3 regions of the Cupriavidus sp. P-10 genome follow, and region 1 is predicted to be linked to each of the others. Evidence: predicted binding sites of a transcription regulator. Region 1 holds the regulator's gene; each other region holds the start of a gene.

Region 1 (4,276 bases):
AGGCCGTGCTGTTCGACCTTGGCGAACGCAAGTTCTATATCTTCGGGCTGGTGCTGTGGCCGCAGGATGTCATCTACCTCGCCGTGCTGCTGGTCATTTCGGCGCTGGCGCTGTTCTTGTTCACGGCAATTGCCGGGCGGCTGTTTTGCGGCTATGCCTGTCCACAGACGGTCTATACCGAGATATTCATGTGGATCGAGCGGCGGATCGAGGGCGACCGGATCGCGCGCATCCGCCTGGATGGCGATCCCTGGAGCCTGCGCAAGCTGCGCCTCAAGGCCACCAAGCACTTCCTGTGGGTACTGATCGCCCTGTGGACTGGGTTCACCTTCATCGGCTACTTCGCGCCGATTCGTGAACTTGGCGGCGAGCTGGCGAGTTTGTCGCTGGGCCCGTGGCAGACGTTCTGGATGCTGTTCTACGCGTTTGCCACCTGGGGCAACGCGGGCTTCATGCGCGAGCAGGTATGCAAGTACATGTGCCCGTACGCGCGTTTCCAGAGCGTGATGGTCGACCGCGACACCTATGTCGTTACCTACGACATCGGCCGGGGCGAGCCGCGTGGCAGCCGTTCGCGCAAGACCGATCATCGCCAGGCGGGCCTGGGCGATTGCGTCAACTGCAGCATTTGCGTCCAGGTGTGCCCGACCGGCATCGACATCCGCGACGGCCTGCAGTATGAATGCATCGGCTGCGGTGCCTGCATCGACGCCTGCGACCAGGTCATGGACAAGATGTCCTATCCGCGCGGCCTGATCCGGTACACGTCGGAAAATGCCATGCGCAAGGCGCTGTCGGCGGCAGCGTCGCGCAAGCGCTTGATGCGCCCGCGTGTCATCATCTATTCGGTGGTGTGGGTTGCGCTGCTTGCGGGCTTCGTCGCTTCGATCGCGCTGCGCACGCCGCTGAAGGTGGACATCATCCGCGACCGCGGCGCGTTGGGCCGGGAAGTCGAGGGCCGCTGGATCGAGAACGTCTATCGCCTGCAGCTGATCAACACGACTGAAGGGCCGATGCACATCAGCGTGCGAGCCGACAGCGACGAGTTGAAAAACCTGACGGTCGAATACGACAAGCAGGCCGAGTCGCTGGCGCCGACGTCGAACCGGCTGTTGCCGATCCGCATACGCGTGCCGATCGAATACGCCGCGCAAGGCACGCACAAGATCCGCGTGACGGTGACCAGCGAAGCAACTGAGCGGGGCAGCGCCGAGATCCGGCAAACCACCAGCTTTATCGTGCCGCGCGACCTGTGACGCCAGGCGCTCGGTGCAGAACTTAAGGGGGCATGATGAATCAGCAAGGCAATCCGTGGTGGAAGGAGCCGTGGCCGTGGCTGTTGATGAGCGGCCCGCTGGTCGCGATGGTGGCGTGCGGCGTCACCATCTGGCTTGCGTCGTCGCATCCTGACATGCCGGTGCAGGGCGCGGCGCGTCATGGACTGGTGGTCGAGAAGGCGGAGGCAGTGCGGCCTCAGCCGAGCGCAGCGAGGCAGCCATGAGGTTGCGCTGGCTGATGTGGGTCTTGTGGCCGGGGTTCCTGATGGCGGGCTTCGCCACCGCGACGGTGTTCTCGGTCGTGGATCCCGGTGACCTGAAGTTCTTCGGGCATCCGATCGAGGCGTCGCGCGAATCGATCTATACGATGAGCTTCCTGCTGGCGTGGATATTCTGCGCGCTGTCCAGCGGCCTGACGCTGTACACGATGCCGACGCGGCTTAGCGATACCGACGAGCTGGAGTGAAGGGCGATGCTTGCGCCGCCCTGTGCGGCGCAAGCGCAATGCGGTGTGGTGTGGCGTGGGGAAGGGTCAGCAGCTACGGCTGTAGAGCTGCTTGATGCCGGCGAGATCCACCAGCTTCACGTGGCGCTGGCGAATCTGGATCAGGCCGGCTTCAGCGAAGCGCGAGAACAGGCGGCTGACGGTTTCCAGTTTCAGGCCCAGGTAGCTGCCGATTTCCTCGCGGCTCATGCGCATCACGAATTCGGTCGACGAGTACCCGCGTGCCGAAAGGCGCTCCGACAGGTTGATCAGGAACGCGGCCAGGCGCTCTTCGGCGCGCATCGAGCCGAGTGTCACCAGCATCAGCTGGTCGTGCGTGATTTCCTTGCCCATCAGCCGCAGGAACTGGTGCTGCAGCGAAGGCAGGTCTGCGGACAGGGTCTGGAGGTCACCAAGGCGGACTACGCAGACTTCGGTATCTTCCAGCGCGGTCGCGTCAGAGGCATGCTGCATTTCCCCCAGGCCGTCGAGTCCGACGATCTCGCCTGGCAGATGGAAACCGGTAATCTGTGAACGGCCGTCTTCGGTCGTGACGTGCGTCTTGAGCGTGCCGAAGCGAACGGCATAAACCGCGGTGAGGGGATCGCCCATGCGATACAAGGTCTCACCCTTATGGACCCGGATGCGTTCCTGCACCAGCGTGTCCATCTTGGTAAGGTCTTGCTGGGACATGCCAACCGGAAGGCACAGTTGCCCCATCGCGCATGTGGAGCAACGGGGCGACATTTCGGTGATTGGAATGGAGGTAAGCAATTGGAACCTGCAAGATTGGATGCGAGGGCGCGATCAGGACATTTTACCGTGCGATGTGATGCGGCAGGGAGCCAGATTTGACATTTGGTGTGCTAATTAGCGTTTTTATGCTGGCATTGCTGGGCGGCGTGCACTGTGCAGCAATGTGTGGCGGCATCGCGCTGGCAGTCGAACAACCACGTGGCAGCGTTGCGGCCATGACCTTCGTGCGCAGCCGTGCTGCCTGGGTCGGCGAGTTGCTGGCAATGCACCTGGGCAGGATTTCGACCTACATGATGCTAGGCGCGCTGCTGGGCGCGATCGGCGCCGGCGCGTGGAAGCAGGATTACCTGCCGTTGCAGCGCTGGCTGTTCGGTGCCGGCAGCGCCATGCTGCTGTGGTCGGGCTGGCGCCTGCTGCGCGGCAATGCCTTTACCGTGGCATGGCTGGAGCGGCTGGCGGCGCGGGCTGGCAGTGGCGTGGCGCGGCAGTTGGGCCGGCTAGGCGGCAACATGCCCGCGTTCGTGCGTGCGCATGGGGGCCTTGCCAGGCGCTACGGGGTTGGACTGGCCTGGGGGCTGGTGCCGTGCGGCATGGTCTATGGTGCGCTGACGCTTGCGCTGCTCGCCGGCAATGCCGGTTCCGGCGCACTGGTGATGGGCGTGTTCGGCGTCGGCACGCTGCCCAACCTGCTGGTGCTGTCGGGGCTGTCCGGCTACCTGCGCAGCCTGTCGCGGCGGCGCGCGGTGCGGGTGGGCGCGGGCGTGGCGGTCATGGCGTTCGGGGCCCTTGGCCTGGCGCGCGCGGTGTTGCTGCCACATTCGCTGGCAGAGCAGGGTTTCTGCCTGGTCTTTTGAGGCGCATGGGGCGCGCGGCGCAGCGAATGATGGTTGCGGGCAAGGGCGGGAATGCCATACAATCGCCAACATTGCGGTATCGCGCGGTGTTTTGTAAGCAACGGCGAGCAGCGCCAAGCGGCCTTCCTACCAGAAGGCACGCCCACGGCGGCGGGAAGCGTTGGTGGTTCGATGCCCGGCCCGGCCCGCGGTCCATCCGGTTCAAAAGATCAAAGCCCGGCTGGCACTGCGGTGTTGGAGATGCCGGCCTTGCTCCCGATACCCGTTTTTCTTGCGTCCGAGGCGTTCAGTTCGCCGACAGCAGCGTCCGGTTTTCGGATGTGCCACGCAAGAGGTTCGCTGACCGGCCCATGGCGGCATGCGAACGATCTCCTGCCGGAGTGACCCGGCAACTCGATGCAAAGAATGGAAGTGCACGGCTTGGATGCAGCAGGTATCCGGGTGAGCTGCGCAATGAGATGGCGATGGCATTGGCGTCGCTGTATCCAAAATCTCCGGTGCCCCGGATCCGTCCGGGAGCAGGTGCAAAGACAGGCTGCACACCATCAACATGAATACCCAAGAGGCGAAGATCGTCCTCGAGACGGCGCTGATCTGCGCGCAGGAACCTTTGCGCGTCAATGATCTGCGACGGCTGTTCGCCGACGATGTCGGCGCGGACACCGTCCGCGTGCTGCTGGAGGAGTTGCGCCAGGACTGGCGCCCGCGCGGCGTGGAGCTAGTGTCGCTGGCCAGCGGCTGGCGCTTCCAGAGCCGCCCCGAAATGCGCGAATACCTCGACCGCCTGAATCCTGAAAAGCCGCCGAAATATTCGCGCGCCGTGATGGAGACGCTGGCGATCATCGCTTATCGCCAGCCGGTGACGCGCGGCGATATCGAGGAAATCCGCGGCGTGACGGTTAGTA
Region 2 (4,276 bases), on a different replicon from region 1:
CCGGCTGGTGCCCGATCACTGTGGTCAGCACGCTCAGCGCGACGTCGCCGGTGGCGCATACGCCAACGTTGTGCATGACCAGGTCGAAGAAGACGTAGACGCCCGCGCGCACTTCGGTCACGCCCTCCAGGCCTTGCGCGGACAGCGCGGTGGGCGTCGAGCCCACGCTGACCACAGCGCACGGCAGGCCCGCCCCGCGCAGGCGCTGCGCCGCATGCACGCAGCCGGCGCGTTCCTGCTCGGCCATTGCCGCGAGTGCCTCGGGCGTGTCCAGGTCGTAGCTGGAGCCGGCGTGCGTCATCACGCCGCCCAGGCGCGCGCCGCCTTCATGCAGCACGGTGCCGACTTCGAGCAACGCCGGCTCGTCCGGGCGGATGCCCGAGCGGTGGCCGTCGGTATCGATCTCGATCCAGACCTCGAACGCTTCGCCATGCGCGGCGCCGAACGCCACGATGGCGCGTGCGGACTCTACGCTGTCGGTGACGATCCTGAGGTCGCAGCCCTGGCGCCGCAGCGCCAGCGCCTGCGGCAGCTTGCTGGCCACCATGCCAACGCCGTAGAGGATGTCGCTGATGCCGTGGGCAAAGAAATGCGCGGCCTCCTTCAGCGTCGAGACGGTGATGCCGCTGGCGCCCGCATCGATCTGCGCGCGCACGACCGGCGTGCATTTGCTGGTCTTGGCATGGGGGCGGAAGCGCACGCCGAGTGCATCCATGCGCGCCTGCATGCGGTCGATATTGCGCTGCATGCGCACGATGTCGATCACTGCCGCTGGCGTTTCAAGTTGCGCCAGCGGGGTATGGGAAAGGGTCATGTTTTTTCACGGGTGGTTCTGTCAATGGCTGGAGTGGCATGGTTTCCCCAAGTGTAGGAAGCAAACGGTAGCCCGTGGTTAAATGGCGGAACATCAATCGTTAAGCTGAAGTGAATGATCCAGATCGAGGACTTGCGCCTGGTCGATGCGCTCGCGCAGTCGCCGTCGCTGAGCGCGGCCGCGCGTTCGCTCAATGTGACGCCGCCCGCGCTGTCGGCACGGCTGCGCAAGCTGGAGGCCACGCTGGGGCTGGCGCTGGCCACCCGCACCGCCAGGCGGCTGAGCCTGACGCCCGAGGGCGAGCGCTTTGCCCGTGAGGGCACGGCGCTGCTGGCGCAGCTGGAGGCGTTGCCGGAATCGTTCCGGCGCGAGGACAGCCGGCTCACGGGCACGCTGCGCATCGCCGCGCCGTTCGGCTACGGGCGGCACCACGTGGCGCCGCTGCTGGCGCGCTTTGCCGAGCGCCACCCGGGCCTGCGGCTGCAGCTGGACCTGCGCGAGACGCCGTGGCCTGACCGCCATGATTCCGATGCCGTGATCCACGTCGGCGCGGTGCGCGACTCGTCGTGGATCGCGCGCACGCTCGCGCCCAATGCGCGCTGGCTGTGCGCGAGCCCCGGCTACCTGCGCCAGCACGGCACGCCCGCCGAGCCGCGCGACCTGCTCGACCATGCCTGCATCTGCATCCGCGAGAACGATGAGGACGTGACGCTATGGCGCTTCCGCCGGCCAGCCACGCGCGCCGCCAGGCGCCCGCCCGCGCGCGAAACCGTGCGCGTGGTGCCGGCCTATACCAGCAACGACGGCAGCGTCGCGCGCCAGTGGGCGGAACAGGGGCTCGGGCTGGTGCTGCGCTCGGAATGGGATACGGCCGATGCCATCGCGCGCGGCGCGCTGGTGCGGGTGCTGGCCGACTGGGAGTGCGACAGCGCCCCGGTGACCTTGCTGGTGCCCACGCGGCGCGGGCGTACGGCGCGCGTGCAGGCGCTGATGCAGTTCCTGGAGGAGGCGCTGGGCAGCGGACGCGGCAGGGCCGACGGCAAGGGCCGCCGCTAGCGCAGCGAAAGCGCCGGCGCGGTTACACGTTGCTACGTGCCTAACGTTCTGCCAACACCTGCGGCCGCGGGGCGCCGCTACATTGCCGGCCAGGAGGACATCACCATGCGAACAATCCTGGCCGCCTGCGCTCTCGCGGGCGTCGCAGTCATGGGTCCGGGCACCGCCCAGGCCCGCGTCAACGTTGATATCGGCATCGGCGTTCCGGGCTATGCCGTGGCGCCGCCCCCGGTCTACTACGAGCCGGCGCCGGTCTATGTGGCACCACCCCAGCCGGTGGTCGTGGCGCCGGCCTACTACGACGACGGGCATGCCCGCGCCTGGCGCGAACAGCAATGGCGGGAGCGCAAGTGGCGCGAGCGCGAGTGGCGTGAACAGAGGCGGCGCGAGCGGGAATGGCGCCGCTGGCACGATGGCTACGACGATTGAGTGATGCCCGCGGCCTATGGCGCCTGAGCGTCTACGTTCGCTGTCGCTTTCCGTGCGAACCGGATGAAGCGCGGGTTCCGGCCGCCTTGACCCGGGTCAAGGCCCAATCGGTCTTGCCGCCTAGACTGGAAGCAAACAAGACCGAAGCGAGGGCATCATGGCCTACGACAGCATCCTGGTCCACCTGGACGGCAATCCACAGTCCTGCCGCCGCCTGCACCTTGCCGGCCGCCTTGCCAGCGCCGCCGGCTGCCCGCTGATCGGCCTGCTGGCCGGGCGCGTGCCCGACCCCGGCTGGTCCTACCGCACGGGCAATGCCCAGCGCTGCCTGGCCGAAGACCAGGAGCGCCGCCGGCTGCAGCGCGAAAACATGCACTGCGCCTTCGAGGCAGCCACCCGCGAACTGGGGGTCGTGGCCGATTGGCGTGCCGTCGATCGCGACCCCGTCACGCTGGCGCTGCGCGAAGCGCGCGAGGCCGGGCTGATCGTGTCGGGCCAGTACGATGGCGACAATATCGAAGGCCCGGTCGCGCGGCAGTTGCTGGAAGCGCTACTGCTGGAATCCGGCCGGCCCACGCTGGTGGTCCCGTGCGCCGGCGAATTCAGCACCGTCGGCACGCGCGTGCTGCTGGCCTGGAATGGCAGCCGCGAGGCCGCGCGTGCCCTGCATGACGCGCTGCCCCTGCTGGCTGGCGCGCAAGTCCGCGTGCTCGGCGCCCATACCGCTGCCAAGGAGTTGCGCGCCGATGCCACGCCAGTCAGCCACGCGGTGCAGGTGCTGGAACGGCAAGGCGCCTCGGTCGAGGTCGAGCACGGCCCCGGCGGCGCCGACCTGACCATCGGCGAGCTGATCCTGTCGCGCGCCGCGGACTTTGGCGCCGACCTGATCGTGATGGGCGCCTACGGCCATGGCCGGCTGCGTGAGCTTGTGCTTGGCGGCGTGACCCGCGTGCTGCTGCAGTCGATGACCGTGCCGGTGCTGTTCTCGCACTGAAGCCCGCGCCGCCGCAACCTTCTTGCCGTCTTACTTCAGCTGCGAGGCAAATTCCTCCAGCTGCGTGATGCAGGTATTCCAGCCCTCATGGAAGCCCAGTTCTTCATGCTGCTTGCGCGTGGCCTCGTCCGGATGCATCACGCGCGCGGTGTAGCGCGTGCCGTCGCCTTCGTCTTCCATGGTGATGACCGCGGTCATCGACAGCCATGGCGTGGCCGGGCGATAGCCCGCGACCAGTGCCGAGGTGGAGACGATGCGCTCCATCGGCACCACCTCCAGGAAGCAGCCGGGATTGTCGCTGGTGCCACCGTCGGGGCCTTGCATGAAGGTATGGAAGGCGCCGCCGGGGCGCAAGTCGAAGGCGCGCACCTCGGTGGTCCAGGGCTTGGGGCACCACCATTGCCTGAGCAGTTCCGGATCGCTCCACGCGCGCCAGACCTTGGCGCGCGGGGCCTTGAGCAGGCGCGAGATGACCAGGTCCCGGGTGGCTTCAGGGCTTGTGTTGGGGCTTGCGTTGTTTCCGTTCGGCATCAGACAGTTCCTCCTGGTGAAGCGCTTCGACAAAGGCGGCGAGGCGGTCGGTGCGGGCCTCCCAAAGCGCATGTTGATCGGCCAGCCATTGCTGCGCCTCGGACAGCGGCTGCGGCACCAGCTCGCAGGTGCGCACGCGCCCCGTCTTGCGCGAGCGGATCAAACCGCTGCGCTCCAGCACCTGCAGGTGCTTCAGGAACGAGGGCAGTGCCATCGCGAACGGGGCTGCCAGCGCCGAGACCGTTTCCGGACCGCCTCCGAGCATGGTGACGACGGCGCGGCGGGTGGGATCCGCCAGCGCGTAGAAGACGTCGGACAGCTCGGGAACGGCAGATAAGGCGGATTGGGCGGACTGGGCGGACTGGGCGGACTGGTCGGCGTAATGGTTAGCCATGTGGCTAAGTATAGGAATGCCGTCGCGTCTGGCAAGGCAAAAAGGCAAACGCCCCGGC
Region 3 (4,276 bases), 1.3 Mb from region 1:
GGCCTGCCCGCGCCGCTGCCGTGGCGAGTCCCGCGGCACTTGCTATCAGGAAGATCATGGCCGACCCCATCCTTATCGCCAAGAACGCCGAACACGAACTGGTGCTGCTGCCCCAGATGGGCAACCGGCACGGGCTGATCACGGGCGCGACCGGCACCGGCAAGACCGTCACGCTGCAGACGCTGGCGCAGGGGTTTTCGCGCCTGGGCGTGCCGGTGTTCATGGCGGACGTCAAAGGTGACCTGACCGGCATTTCGCAGTCCGGCCAGTTGTCTGACAAGCTCAGGCAGCGCCTGGCCGACCTGGGCCTGCCCGAACCGGCCTGGGGCGGATGCCCGACCACGCTGTGGGACGTGTTCGGCCAGAAGGGCCACCCGGTGCGCGCCACGGTCTCGCACATGGGGCCGCTGCTGCTGTCGCGCATGCTGGAGCTCAACGACACCCAGCAGGGCGTGCTCAACCTGGTGTTCCGCATCGCCGATGCCAACGGCCTGCTGCTGCTTGACGCCAAGGACCTGCGCGCAATGCTGCAGTACGTGGGCGACAATGCCTCGCAGTTCACGACCGAGTACGGCAATATCTCAACCGCCTCGGTCGGCGCGATCCAGCGCGGGCTGCTGGCGCTGGAGTCGCAGGGCGGCGATGTCTTCTTCGGCGAGCCGATGCTGAACCTGGAAGACTTCATCCAGACCGAGAAGGGCCAGGGCGTGGTCAATATCCTGGCGGCGGACAAGCTGATGAACTCGCCGCGGTTGTACGCGACCTTCCTGCTGTGGATGCTGTCCGAGCTGTTCGAGAAACTGCCCGAGGCCGGCGACCTCGACAAGCCCAAGCTGGTGTTCTTCTTCGACGAGGCGCATCTGCTGTTCAACGACGCGCCCAAGGCGCTGCTCGACAAGATCGAGCAGGTGGTGCGGCTGGTCCGCTCCAAGGGCGTAGGCGTGTATTTCGTCACGCAGAACCCGGTGGACATCCCCGACACGGTGCTGGGCCAGCTGGGCAACCGCGTGCAGCACGCGCTGCGCGCGTTCACGCCGCGCGACCAGAAGGCGGTCAAGGTGGCGGCCACCACCATGCGCGCCAATCCCAAGCTGAACCTGGAAACAGCGATCGGCGAGCTTGGGGTGGGCGAGGCGCTGGTGTCGTTCCTCGACGCCAAGGGCACGCCGTGCGTGACCGAGCGCGCCTGGGTACTGCCGCCGGGCAGCCGGATCGGGCCGGCTACCGATGAGGAGCGCAAGCAGCTGGTCGCAAACTCGCTGGTCGCGGGAACGTACGAGACGGCCGTGGATCGCGAATCGGCTTACGAGAAGCTGCGCGGCAGCGTGCCGACGGTGGCCAATGGCAATGGCAACGGCAAGGGCAAGCAGCCGGAAGCCCGGCCGGAAGCGGAACAGGATAGCGGCTGGCTCGGTACCGCGGGGGATATCTTCGGCACGCTGACCAAGGGCACCGGCAAGAGCGGGCGCGGCGATTCGATTTTGGAGTCGATGGCCAAGTCGGCCGCGCGCACGGTGGGGTCGCAGGTAGGCCGCGAGCTGATTCGCGGCGTGCTGGGCAGCCTGCTCGGGAAGAAAAAGTAAAAGACCCGAAGGGGAGAAACAAGGGCCGCGCAGCGGCCCTTTGTTTTCAGTGGCGCCGGGCGCCTTGCTGCGCTTTCGCCGCCGCAGCGTCCTCGCGCATCTTGCGCGCAAACATCCGCGCAAAGAACCAGCCCATGCCGATGATGAAGACGATCACGCCCAGGCTCATCAGGCCGGTGCTGGTGCTGAAGAGAATCTTGATGGCTTCCAAGGTTGGCTCCCTGTGGTTGGCGGCATGTGGTTGGCGCCATATGCCGGCGGAAGTACCGCCAGCGGCTGCCGCCAGCGGGGGCCTCCAGTGTAGGGAGCCATGGGGCGCGGGCTGTTGAGGCTGGTCAAGCCCGCGCAAGTCCGGCTCGTGTCAGTTCTTGGTGCCGAACAGCCGGTCGCCCGCATCGCCCAGGCCCGGCACGATGTACGCGTCGGCATCCAGGTGGCTGTCCAGCGAGGCCACGAACAGCTTCACGCCCGGATGCGCCTTCTGGAACACCTCCACGCCTTCCGGCGCCGCCACCAGCGCGACGAAGGTGATGGCCTCGTCCTTGACGCCGCGGCGTTTGAGCACTTCCACCGCATGCACGGCCGAATAGCCCGTCGCCACCATCGGATCGCACAGGATAAAGCTGCGGTCTTCCAGGTCCGGCAGCCGCACCAGGTATTCGACCGGGCGGTGCTGCTCGTCGCGGTACACGCCGATATGGCCGATCCGCGCCGACGGGATCAGCTCGACCAGGCCATCGCTCATGCCCACGCCGGCGCGCAGCACCGGCACGATGGTCAGCTTCTTGCCGGCGATCACCGGTGCATCCAGTTCCACCAGCGGCGTGTCGATGCGGCGCGTGGTCAGTGGCAGGTTGCGCGTGATCTCGTAGCCCATCAGCAGCGTGATCTCGCGCAGCAACTCGCGGAAGGTGCGCGTGGACGTTTCCTTGTCGCGCATGTGCGAGAGCTTGTGCTGGATCAGCGGGTGGTCGAGGATGAACAGGTTGGGAAAGCGCGGATCTTGTTTCATGGCTGGCGGCGAGGGCTCGGCGGGGATAGGAGCAAGCTGGTGAAGCGGGCGGCCGGGTCGGGTGGAGCCGGCCGCCGCGCCGTTGTAGCCGGATTGTAATGGAAGCGGGCCGCAGCGCGGCTGCGGCCCGATACCCGGCAAGCTTGCCGCTACCTGGCCTTAGTCCAGCGCGCGGTCCTTCGACTCGATATCCACCATGAAGATCGCGAAGGCCGCCACGGCAAGGAAGGACGAAAGCAGCCCAAGCGCCAGCGTGAACTGGGTAGCCATGATCGGTGCAATGATCGAAGGGGCGAACAGGCCACCAAATCGTGCCATCGCACCGGCGGTGCCCATCCCGCTGGCCCGCAGGTCCGTCGGATACACTTCCGGCGTGAAGGCGTAGAGTGCGCCCCAGGTGCCCAGCAGCGCGAAGCTCATCAGCAGGGTGGAGCCGACGATCAACCCGGTGGACGTGCCCAGGCTATACAGCATGCAACCTGCCGCGCTGAGCAGCAGGAAGCCGATCAGGGTCGGCTTCCGGCCCCAGCGCTCAACGCCGTGCGCGGCGAGCGCGAACCCGGGAAGCTGCACCAGCGCGAGCAGGATCAGGAAGACCTGGCCACGCATGAAGCCAAAGCCCTGGCCGGCCAGCTTCACCGGCAGATAGACGAAGACACCGTAATAGGCGATCGAGATCAGCATCCACGCGGCAAGCAGGCAGATGCTGCGGCGCCGGCATCCGGCCGCGAACAGCGCGAAGACCGATTTGCGCTCCATCTTCTGCGGCTCCAGCGGGGCGATTTCCACCGAAACCCGATTGGCTTTGGCAACGCGCTGAAGTACCGCGCGTGCCTCTTCCGAGCGTCCCGATTTATTCAGGTAGAGCGGTGACTCTGGCACAAAGAACCGAACCACCACGCCGACCAGCGCGGGGAGGCCTGTGACAAAGAAGATCAGGCGCCAGGCATCGTTGCCTTGCGAGACGGCGACCAGGGCCAGGATGGCGAGCAGGATCGTGCCGACGGCCCAGAAGGACTCCAGCAGGACCAGCCAGCGGCCGCGCCGGTCCGAGGGAAGGAACTCGGCCATCATGGTGTAGTCGACGGGCAACGTGCCGCCGACGCCGATGCCGGTCAGGAAGCGCAGCAGCAGCAGCCACTGGAAGTCCGGGGCAAAGGCGGAGGCGACGCCGCAGATGGCGTCAAGGATCACCGCCATCATCAGGACGGGCCGGCGGCCGATCCGGTCCGCAAGCCGGCCGAACGCGAAGGCGCCGATCAGCATGCCGACGAAGAACATCGTCCCGGTCTGCAAGGCGCTCGGCACGGGAATGCCGAATGTCGAGGCAATGGAAGGCGCGGTGAACCCGATCGACAGGACCTGCATCGCGTCAGCCAGCCAGACCAGGCCGAAAATGCCGAACAGCCGATACTGGAACCGGCCGACACCGGCTGCGCGGATGCCTTGCTCGATCGTGATGGTTTGGGACGTCGATGCCCGCGCGCTTGGGTGGGGAGCCGCGCTGATCGTCGCCTCGGGGATTGTCGATGCTGCCATTGAGGAAATTGATGACGACATATTGTCTACCTGTCTTTATAGGCTGGTTCTTGAATTCGGAAGCCACGCACCGCGATGCGGCCAAACCTGTGGCTACCCCAAGCTAGCGAGGCCAGAACTGGTCAGGTAGTCCTCTCGCAAC

What was found. The regulator FNR, encoded in region 1, switches genes on or off when oxygen is low (the NO sensors DNR and NnrR bind a similar motif). The targets are predictions, from matches to a motif close to TTGATNNNNATCAA.
Region 2: the regulator FNR is predicted to act here: its motif matches at 2,386-2,399, upstream of CTP10_RS21065 (universal stress protein).
Region 3: the regulator FNR is predicted to act here: its motif matches at 1,909-1,922, upstream of CTP10_RS04000 (DUF3149 domain-containing protein).

Annotation. Positions count from the first base shown of each region.
Region 1 covers NZ_AP025170.1:2,178,385-2,182,660, reverse strand. The annotation lists gene ccoG (cytochrome c oxidase accessory protein CcoG) at 1-1,256, shown strand, start outside; gene CTP10_RS10055 (FixH family protein) at 1,292-1,501, shown strand; gene CTP10_RS10050 (hypothetical protein) at 1,498-1,743, shown strand; gene fnr (fumarate/nitrate reduction transcriptional regulator Fnr) at 1,810-2,535, opposite strand; gene CTP10_RS10040 (urease accessory protein UreH domain-containing protein) at 2,613-3,371, shown strand; gene scpB (SMC-Scp complex subunit ScpB) at 3,922-4,276, shown strand, end outside.
Region 2 covers NZ_AP025171.1:866,890-871,165, forward strand. The annotation lists gene CTP10_RS21050 (DSD1 family PLP-dependent enzyme) at 1-814, opposite strand, end outside; gene CTP10_RS21055 (LysR family transcriptional regulator) at 929-1,870, shown strand; gene CTP10_RS21060 (hypothetical protein) at 1,976-2,299, shown strand; gene CTP10_RS21065 (universal stress protein) at 2,457-3,293, shown strand; gene CTP10_RS21070 (SRPBCC family protein) at 3,324-3,824, opposite strand; gene CTP10_RS21075 (ArsR/SmtB family transcription factor) at 3,784-4,218, opposite strand.
Region 3 covers NZ_AP025170.1:865,768-870,043, forward strand. The annotation lists gene CTP10_RS03995 (helicase HerA-like C-terminal domain-containing protein) at 57-1,583, shown strand; gene CTP10_RS04000 (DUF3149 domain-containing protein) at 1,630-1,794, opposite strand; gene upp (uracil phosphoribosyltransferase) at 1,945-2,595, opposite strand; gene CTP10_RS04010 (MFS transporter) at 2,755-4,155, opposite strand.